3 regions of the Streptomyces sp. NPDC020801 genome follow, and region 2 is predicted to be linked to each of the others. Evidence: riboswitches for the same ligand, from Rfam matches in the RefSeq annotation. Region 2 holds a riboswitch; each other region holds the start of a gene.
What was found. Region 2 has a riboswitch for cyclic di-AMP ahead of ACH4UM_RS00545 (transglycosylase SLT domain-containing protein). Riboswitches for the same ligand answer to the same signal wherever they lie in the genome.
Positions count from the first base shown of each region.

Region 1 (3,267 bases), on a different contig from region 2:
TCGAAGCCGCATTCGTGCGTTTCGGTGACCGCAGGGAACATGGCGGCCTCATATGGGAAATGGACGGCGAGGGCAGCGCCGAGATTGCGCTCGCCGGTGACGACGGCTTTCTCCTCATGCGTTCTTGGGTCCCACGCGACAGGACGAACGCGCCGCATCGGCGCGCAGCCGGGGCGTCCGCGGCTGAAGAAGAGGAAGTCGGAGTGCTCGAGCTCCGCAGCGGCCAGGTTGTTGTCGTCTGGGCGGCAGTGGGCGCGAACGAGATCGGCTCGTTCGTGACGCCGCAGGAAAATGACTCATCACTGAGCGCCCTGACCCGGTTGAACCCCCCGGTCCAACTCAACCTGGACCATCGTCTCGGCGTCGGTACGGTGCTGTGGGTCAAGCCGGGCACGTATCGCGTCACCTGTGGGTGGCACGAAGGAACTCGGGGACGGTACATGCCCGAAGAAGAGTGGTATGGATCACCACAGCCATCGGCAGACGACGACTGGAGCTGTCGCTGGGTCCGCTTCACCCCGTCCGACGACTTCACAAAGGCGTGAGCCCACCCACGGACGGTGGGCTTTGGAGCGCTGGGGAAGCCGTTCGTAGTCTCTGACGTTGCTGAGGGCTCGCGTGATCCATGACAGGGACCGCTCCCCGATCCAGCGTCGGGGCAGCACGATGAACCGGGCTGTCCGAGCGGGTGGGATACGAGGTTGATCGTCAGCTTCAGGGTCTTCCTTGCCCACTCGATCGGTTGGCCGGCGCAGGCGGAGTCGGCCCAGACCACGGTGATTTCCGGGGTGCATGGGCCTCAGGCGGAAGAGGACCTCCTTGGCCAGGGGAGCCACACCGCCGCGGTGATCAGGCCGATGGCGGTGGGGCCGGCGTCCAGCACCACGACCGCGATCAGCGGCAACGCCATCACGGTGATGCTGTTGCCCAACCCCCTAACGGTCTCGCCCACCCAGAGCAGGCGGAAATCCTGGTGGGCGAGAACTCCCCAGCGTGTTCGGGGCCGGTCCGGTGTGCCATCACCGGGTCCACCCGTGGCGCCGTTGTGGATGGCGTCGACGATCTCCCGCCGTGGGTGGACCTCCGGCCCGCCTCCTGATCGGTCTGGCAGTCCGAGACCGGCAGCCGGCGCTCGATCACCGCCCACTCTGCGCCGGGTCCGGCGAGGGTCGGGTCACGGCGTCAGTGCCGGTCCGGGCTCGTCGGGCGCGGACCGGCACACGCGGGTCGATCGGTCCGTCAGTGGCCGTGGCCGCTATCGCCGTGGCGGCCATCGCCGTGGCCGCCGTGGCCGACGATCGTCCACGGGCGCATCAGGTCGTCGTCTTCGTGTTCGAGGAGGTGGCAATGGTGGATGTACGTCGCCGGGAGCTCGGCGCCGCTGCCCGGAATCGATGCGATCGTATCCGTCGGCGGGATGAAGTCCTGAATGATGATTCTGGTCACCATCTGCGCAGGGGTCTTGACCGTGTCCTTGTAGGACAGCGCTTCGTCCGGGTCCGGTGGAATCGGTGGGCCGGTGAATTGACTGCATTCAGCGCTGCCGTCGAGCAAAGATAACGAAAATGTATCGGGCATATCGCCCACCAGCCTTCACAGGGGCCACACGAGTTGGCTAGCGTTCCCGCCGGGCCGCCCGACCCCCTCCGGCGAACGTCGCCGGGCCGTGCGGCCTCCGCCGAGTCCGGCGCGCCCGCGCGGCAACCGGAGCCGGGGACCCACCGACCTTGGGGTGAATCGGCCCAACTCCCTTCCGGGGAAAGGGCCGTAGGGCAACCCTTCCGAACCACCCGCCCGAACCCGACAGCTAACTCGGTAGGCGGAACATGGAAGGAGTCGCCTCCCTTGGCGTCGCACCGCAAGTCGCGCCCCACGGGTACGCGCGTAGCCGGCATACGTACCCCCGTCCTCGCCACGGCCGCTCTCACCTCCGTGGCCCTGCTGTCCCAGACCGCCAACGCCGCCCCCTCCGCCGACGGCAAGCCGAGCCTCGAAGAGATCCAGAAGACGGTCAACGACCTGTACCGCCAGGCCGAGTCGGCGACCGAGAAGTACGACGCGGCCAAGGAGAAGACCGCGCAGGAGCGCAAGCGCGTCGACACCCTGCTCGACGACGTGGCCAAGAGCACGGCCAAGCTCAACAAGGCGCGTGAGGAACTGGGTTCGTTCGCCGCGGCCCAGTACCGGACCGGGGCCGCCGCCCCCGACACCGCGACCTTCCTGCTCGCGGACTCCCCGCAGGACTACTTCGACCAGACGCAGCTGATGAGCCAGCTGACCTCGCGCCAGAAGGGCGCGGTCGACGACTACGTCACCGAGCAGTCCGCGACCATGAAGAAACGGCAGGAGGCCGGCAAGAGCCTCGAAACGCTGACTCGGTCGCAGAACGACCTCCAGACGGCCAAGTCCACCGTCCAGAAGAAGCTGTCCACCGCGCGGGAGCTGCTGTCCAAGCTGACGGCGGAGGAGAAGGCACGCCTCGCGGCGATCGAGAAGCAGAAGCAGGAGGAGGCGGCGCGGAAGGCGGCGGAGCTCGCCAAGCAGCAGGCCGCGGCCGCGCAGGCGGCGAAGCAGCAGAGCGCGTCTTCGGGTTCGACCTCGAGTTCCGGCTCGGCCTCGGGCTCGTCCTCGGGATCCGGCTCGACCTCGGGTTCGGGCAGCTCCACCTCCTCGTCGGGCTCCACGTACGCCGCCAAGGCCGCGGAAGCGCTCGCCTTCGCCCACGCGCAGATCGGCAAGCCGTACGTCTGGGGTGCGACCGGGCCCGGCTCCTACGACTGCTCCGGCCTCACCCAGGCCGCCTGGAAGGCCGCGGGCGTCTCCCTGCCGCGCACCACCTACGACCAGGTGGACGTTGGAACGACGGTGTCCCTGACCGACGCCCAGCCCGGCGACCTCGTCTTCTTCTACGACGACATCAGCCACGTCGGTATCTACATCGGCAACGGCATGATGATCCACGCCCCGAAGCCCGGCGCCTACGTACGCGAGGAATCCATCTACTACGGCGGCGACTCGATCATCCACAGCGTGGTCCGCCCGGCCTGACGGCCAGTGGCGGCGAACGGCCGGACGCGCAGGCGTGGCGAATGATCCGCCGGCGCGCGCGTGAACCTGTTCGCGACCGCTCGTACTGCGATCGCCCGGCGCGAAAGCGCGTGCACGCCGCCCCACTCACGCGCGCGCCGGGCTCGCAGGCTGTCGCGCTCCCTCTGCAGTACCCACCGCCCGGGTGCGCGCGTCGAGGTGAGCAGCGAGGTGGCCAGC
Region 1 covers NZ_JBIRST010000024.1:78,000-81,266, reverse strand. The annotation lists gene ACH4UM_RS34910 (hypothetical protein) at 1-545, shown strand, start outside; gene ACH4UM_RS34905 (hypothetical protein) at 800-931, opposite strand; gene ACH4UM_RS34900 (hypothetical protein) at 1,240-1,578, opposite strand; cyclic di-AMP (ydaO/yuaA leader) riboswitch at 1,667-1,837, shown strand; gene ACH4UM_RS34895 (NlpC/P60 family protein) at 1,846-3,048, shown strand; gene ACH4UM_RS34890 (hypothetical protein) at 3,003-3,267, opposite strand, start outside.
Region 1: another riboswitch for cyclic di-AMP. It lies ahead of ACH4UM_RS34895 (NlpC/P60 family protein); the one in region 2 lies ahead of ACH4UM_RS00545 (transglycosylase SLT domain-containing protein).

Region 2 (3,267 bases):
CCCGGACATCATCGCCCCGAACCGGCACGACACGGCCACCAGCGACCCCGTCTTGCCGCCCAGCACGTCCAGGTAGTGGTCGACGGGGTCCCGGCCGTCCTGCGGGCCCGCCGTCTCCAGGATCTGCCCGGTGACCAGCCGCTCGAAGGCCACGGCCTGCACCCGCACCGCCTCGGGACCGAGGTCGGCGAGAATCTGCGAGGCCCGGGCGAACAGGAAGTCGCCGGTCAGGACCGCCACCGAGTTCCCCCAGCGGGTGTTCGCGCTGGCCACCCCGCGCCGCACGGCGGCCTCGTCCATGACGTCGTCGTGGTAGAGGGTCGCGAGGTGGGTCAGCTCCACGACCACGGCCGACGGCACGATGCCCGGCGCGTACGGGTCCCCGAACTGCGCCGCGAGCATCACGAGCAGGGGGCGGAACCGCTTCCCGCCCGCCTTGACGAGGTGCTGCGCGGCCTCCGTGATGAAGGGAACCTCGCTCTTGGTGGCTTCGAGCAACCCTTCCTCGACAGCCGCCAATCCGGCCTGGACATCGGCTTCGAGAGCCTGGTCCCGCACGCTCAGCCCGAACGGCCCGACGACGGTCACGAGGGGTCTCCTGTCTGCTGGTGTCTGCTGGCGATTACACGGTTTGTCGATAGGTCGCTGCCATCACTCGAGTCAGCGTATCCGGTCATGTTTCGATCACCGATAGCGCCCACCGATACAGGCCGGGCGGTATCGGATCACGCCCGATATGTTTTTGATCACCACGTATGAGTAGATATTTATCGACTTACCCCTCTCTACCCACCCTCTCGCTTCGTGTGCACGCACGCCTGCCGGTACACGCGTACGAGCGAGCCGCGACGTCACTCGACACGACGCCCGCCACGACGCCCGCCACGCCGACTCCACCCACCCGCCACTCGCCACCCTTGCGCACCCCGACCCACCCCGGCGCCGCCTCCACCCCGGTCACCCCCGGCTGCTCCCGGCGGCCCCGACCCGCCTCGGCCCACTCCCGGCCCGCACCCCGTCGCGCCCCGCCGCGCCCCGTCGGACTTCGGCCCCACACCGTCGACACCGGTCGGTCCGATTTACCCCTATTGAGATTCCAAGTCCCCTTGGCCGCAAATGCCCTTGGGTCGTTCAAACCGTGAGTTGGGTCACTCCCGCCCTTCAGTGCCACTCTCACCCACCCACCCCGCTTCCCCTTCCGCCGCACGCCAGTTGACCCTTGGCAGACGCAAAGGATCAAGTACCTCATACGCCTCAGATCAAGGTCAATTGGGGCGAGGTGTGAATCAGGCACTTGTTCTGGATATGTGCTCTCGCATACGTTCCCGGCCGTCGGGCGGACGCCTAATCCTGCCGCCGCCCGGGAACCCATCGACCGAACCACTCACGGCAGGAGCGGGGGACCCAGGTAAGCCGCCGGGCCGGACGTCGTACGTCACACTCGTACGCCGTGCCGGAACGGCTTGGGGTGAAGCCGTGCTCTTCGGAGCGCGGCCGGGCACCTCCCCGCCCGAACCCGACAGCTCACCTCGCAGGCGGTGGAGAGGAATTCCCCATGCCTGCAAACGGTCAGCGCCGTTCCCGTATAGCTCGTCTCGTCCGCGCCCTGGCCGTCAGCGGCACGGGTGCCGCCGTCCTCGCGCTTCCGCTCCTCGGTGCGACCAGCGCCTCCGCGGCCCCCACGACCTCCGCCCCGGCGGCCGGCACGGTCGCCTACCCGAACAACCTCGACGGCTGGATCCGGGCGTCGCTCGGGATCATGAGGCAGAAGGGCATCCCGGGCACCTACAACGGCATCTACCGCAACGTGATGCGCGAGTCGTCCGGCAACCCGCGGGCCATCAACCTCTGGGACTCCAACGCCGCCCGGGGCATCCCGTCCAAGGGCCTGCTCCAGGTCATCGACCCGACCTTCAGGGCCTACCACGTGGCCGGCACGTCGTTCGACATCTACGACCCGGTCGCGAACATCGCGGCCGCCTGCAACTACGCGGCCGCCCGCTACGGCTCGATCGACAACGTCTTCGGCGCGTACTGACAGGCGCGTAAGGACGGGCGTGTACTGGGCGCACACCGACGGGCGCGTACCGACGGGCGCGTACCGACAGCCCGCTCGACCGCCCGCCCGGTCGCAGCACTAGGGAAACAACCGCTCGAGGACGACGGCGATTCCGTCGTCCTCGTTCGACAAGGTGACCTCGTCGGCCACCGCCTTGAGTTCCGGATGGGCGTTGGCCATGGCGACGCCCCGGGCGGCCCACTGGAACATGGGGATGTCGTTGGGCATGTCACCGAAGGCGAGGGCACTCTCCCTGCCCAGCCCCAAGTGCTCGGCGGCCAGCGCCAGCCCGGTCGCCTTGGTGATGCCGCACGGCTGGAGTTCGACGGTTCCCGGGCCCGACATGGTGACCGTGGCGAGGGAGCCCACCACGCTCCGGGCGGCCGACGCCAACTCGTCGTCGGACAGCGCGGGATGGCGCAGCAGCACCTTGCTGATCGGCGCGCGCCACAGGTCGTCGCGCCGGTCGACCCGTACCGCGGGCAGGGTCGGGTGCGGCATGAGGTACCCCGGCTCGATGAGCGTCAGCCCGTCGGCCCCGTCCTGGTCGACCGCGGCGTACACGTCCCCCACCTCGGCCTCGATCTTGCCGAGCGCGGTCTCGGCGAGCTCGCGGTCCAGGGTGACCGACCACAGCAGGCGGCCCGCTCCGGCGTCGTAGAGCTGCGCGCCCTGGCCGCACACCGCGAGCCCGGTGGTGCCCAGGGCGTCGAGCAGCGCCCGCACCCTCGGCGCCGGCCGTCCCGTCACCACGAGGTGCCGGGCACCGGCCGCCGCCACCCGCGCGAGCGCGGCGAGTGACCGTTCGGACAGGGTGTCGTCGCCGCGCAGCAGCGTTCCGTCCAGGTCAGTGGCGATGAGGGCATATGCGAGGGAGGCGGCCATGATCAGAGAATACGGACCCGTCACCCCACCTGCCCAACGAGATCCGGACGACGGCGGCGCCCACCGTCTCCCGGGTCGGCTTCTCCCAACTGCCTTGCCACCAGCGGTGCTTCGGCAGCGAGGGCGGCGCCGCGCTCACCCGTGCGCCGCCACCAGGTGCCCGGCCAGCCGCGGGGAGGCGAACTCCGTGCCGCACACGAAGCGCATCACCGGGCCGTACGAGGCCGCCGCGGACAGGCCGGTGAAGTAGAGGCCGGGGATGGAGGAGACGTAGCCCGCGCGGAGTTTCGGGGCCCCGCGGCTGACCGCGAGCCCGGTGCGCA
Region 2 covers NZ_JBIRST010000001.1:115,239-118,505, reverse strand. The annotation lists gene ACH4UM_RS00550 (polyprenyl synthetase family protein) at 1-588, opposite strand, end outside; cyclic di-AMP (ydaO/yuaA leader) riboswitch at 1,364-1,551, shown strand; gene ACH4UM_RS00545 (transglycosylase SLT domain-containing protein) at 1,556-2,038, shown strand; gene ACH4UM_RS00540 (HAD family hydrolase) at 2,138-2,944, opposite strand; gene ACH4UM_RS00535 (FAD-dependent oxidoreductase) at 3,080-3,267, opposite strand, start outside.

Region 3 (3,267 bases), on a different contig from region 2:
AGCACTGGGCGCACGGCACCGACCAGCCCGCGCCCGGCGCACGGCACCGACCAGCCCGCGGCGGGTGCCGGCCGCGGCACCCGGGCCGGCGTGCCGGGCCCGAGTGCCCGCCCCGAAATCTTCGGTCACGGGGCCTCAGGCGGGCCGGATCGCGCTGTGGATGGCCTGGGGGCCCGCGAAGAAGATCGACTCCTCGCGTATCGGTGCCCCCGGACTCGGGGCGTGGACCATCGTGCCGTTGCCGCCGTAGAGGCCGACGTGGCTGACGTCGCCGTGGAAGAAGACCAGATCCCCGGGCCGCAGCTCGGCCAGCTGGATCGGGGCGCCGGAGCCGGACTGCTCGTAGGCGGTACGTGGCAGTGCCACCCCGGCGACCCGCCAGGCGGTCTGGACCAGGCTGGAACAGTCGTACGAGTCCGGTCCGGTGGCGCCCCAGACACACGGCCGGCCGATCTGCGCACGGGCGAAGGCGAGCGCCTTGACGGCCTTCCTCTCGTAGGCCGAGGCGGCTGTTGCGCCGAGGTCCACGGCTGGGGCGGGGGCGGTGGGCGCGGTGGGGGTTGCGACGGCAGGGACACCGAGGGGAACACCGGCGTCCGCGGCCGGTCCCCGGCCGCCCGTCGGGCCGGAGTCGAACAGCGCGGTGGCGCCGAGTGACGGGACGGCGTCGTAGGAGGGGGCGAAGGAAGCGGCGGCGTCGAAGGAGGGGGCGGCGTCGAAGGAGGGGGCGGCGTCGAACGAGGGGGCCGTCCCGGGAGACGGTGACGTGCCCAGGGCCAGCGGCGTGCCGAAAGCCGGAGACGCGCCGGGTGCGGCGTACGAGCCGGCTGACGCATACGTGCCCGGTGACGACGGCGTGTCCATGAGCGCGGTCGCGTCCGGGCGGGCGGCCGTGTCGAGGGATGCGACGGGCTGCGGCGGCCCCTGCGCCGGTCCCTCGGAAGGAGCGGTCCAGGATTCCTCGGCGGTGGACCAGGATTCCTCGGCGGCGGGCCGGAGCCCCCTCACCGAGGCTAGCCAGGACTCCTGCTCGGCCGGCCGGGCCCCGGCCACGGCGAGCGGCTGCGTGGCGTGCGGTGCGGCCTGCCCGGACAGCAGCTCGCGGGCCCGGGTGAGCTTGCTCTGCAGCTGGTCCTTGGAGGACCGCAACGCGGGCTGCCAGGGCCGGGCGGCGGACGCGGACGACGCGGCGCCGGCGGCCTCCGTCCGCGGCTCGGGCACGGCGGGCAGCGCCGCCAGGGGCGCGGCGGGCAGTTCCGCGACCGGCCCGGCGGCCACCGCGGTGGCGGCGGGCCCGGCGGTCAACTCCGGTACGGGCCGTGCCGTGGCCGTCGTGTCCGTCACTCCGGCGGTCAACTCCGGTACCGGTCTGGCGGGAGCCGAAGCCGCGGGGCCGGCGGTCAGTTCCAGCAGGGACGGGCCGGTCCCCTCCGGTCCAGGTGTCCGCGGACCCTCCACGGGGCGCCTCCGCGGCCCCGCACCCCGGGAGTTGGCGGGGTTCGGCCGGCGGCCGGGCGGCAGTGCGGCGGGCACGCTCGGCCCCAACTGGGCACGTGCCACGTCGAACCACTGCTTGGCCACGCTCTCCAGGGTCGGATCGGCCCGCCTGGCGGCGCCCCCGAGCGCCGAGTCGGGCCTCGTACGCCCGCCCTTGCTCATCGCGCGGGTGGCGTTGTAGTTCCCCGTGGCGGTCTCGGCCTGGTCGTAGAGGCTGTTGATCCGCCGCTCAACCTCGGGCGAGGGTCGTTCCGGCGCCAATGAAGACGCACTCCTTCCGTAGCCCGCCTACCGGGTCAGCTGTCGGGTTCGGGCGGGTGGTGCTTCGGAAGGCGTGCCCTACGTCCCTTGCGCCGATGGGCGGTTGGGCCGATTCACCCCAATGTCGGTCGGGTCCCCGGCTCCGGCCGGCCGCTGGGCGGACCGGACTCGGCGGAGGTCGCACGATCCGACGGGACTCGCCGGAGGCAATCGTGCGGCCTGGACGTCAACTTAGCGAACGTGTGTGCCTCGTGTGAAGGTTGAAGGGCGAAATGTCCGATACGTTTTCGTGACCTTTCCGGGTCGGGTGTCACCAGCCCGTCAGCAGCAGGTGGTTGAGCAGCAGCGCAAGCAGGGTCTGGGCGGCCAGCCAGCCCCGGGGGCGGGTGAGCAGGGCGCAGGCCGGAAGCAGCCACATCGCGAAGGGGAGCCAGATGCGTTCCGTCTCCGCCTTGCTCATGCCGGAAACGTCGGCGGCGAGGAGCGCGAGCAGGGCGCAGAGCACGAGCAGGCCGAGGCGGGCCTCGGCGGTCGCCGGACCGCCGGCCGGGCTCGGCCCCGGCTTCGTCCTCCGTCCTGCATCCGGGGTCGTGGGGTTGGTCTTCGGGCCTGCATCCGGGGTCGTGGGGTTGGTCTTGGGGCATGCATCCGGGCTCGTGGGGCTTGGGCTCGCTCCGGCATCCGGGCTCGCGGGGATCGGGCGCGGGCCGGTGTTCCAGGCCAGGACTCCCCTGCGGTGGCGGACCGTCGCGGTGCCTGCCCGGAACAGGCCGGCCGCCGTGGCCGGCCCCGTGATCAGCACGGTGCAGGCCAGGTTCGCCCACACCCAGTAGCCGTAGGGCCGGATGCCACCGATCCCCTGGTAGTACCGCGTGACCAGCAGCCGGTAGGCCTCCCACCAGTTGAAACCGGCGAGCGAGAACAGCACCGGCACGACGGCCAGCCCGGCGAGGAGCAGCGGCAGCCCCCGCAACAGCGCCCCTGCCCGCACGCGCCCCAGCAGCACCACGCCCGCCCCGATCACCGCGAACAGCGTGAGGCCGTACGACAGATAGCAGGTCAGGCCGAACAGCAGCCCTGATCCGAAAGCGGCCGCCGCCCGGGTTCCCGGGCGCGACCGCCCCGCCACCGCCAGGGCGAGCAGCGCGACGGACCAGGCGGCCGCGGCCGCGAACCAGCCGTCGGCCGACGCGCCCACCCACACCGCGGCCGGTGCCGCCACCAGGAAGGGCGCGGCCCGGCGCGCCAGGTCCTCCCCGGCCAGCGTACGCACGGCCACCAGTACGGCCACGCACGCCGTGGCTCCCAGGGTGATGCACCAGGCGCCGGCCCAGCCGCCGCCGCGCAGTCCGGCGCGGTCGAGCAGGACGAAGGTGAGCGTCGCGGCCGGGGGATGGCCGGCGATGTGGGCGGGCCAGGGGGCTGGGGAGCCCTCCACGATGTGGTGGGTGAAGTCGCGGAGCGTGGCCGGGATGTCGTGGAAGCGGCCGATCACCCGGAGGTACTCGT
Region 3 covers NZ_JBIRST010000020.1:108,855-112,121, reverse strand. The annotation lists gene ACH4UM_RS32335 (NlpC/P60 family protein) at 136-1,758, opposite strand; cyclic di-AMP (ydaO/yuaA leader) riboswitch at 1,767-1,942, opposite strand; gene ACH4UM_RS32330 (hypothetical protein) at 2,069-3,267, opposite strand, start outside.
Region 3: another riboswitch for cyclic di-AMP. It lies ahead of ACH4UM_RS32335 (NlpC/P60 family protein); the one in region 2 lies ahead of ACH4UM_RS00545 (transglycosylase SLT domain-containing protein).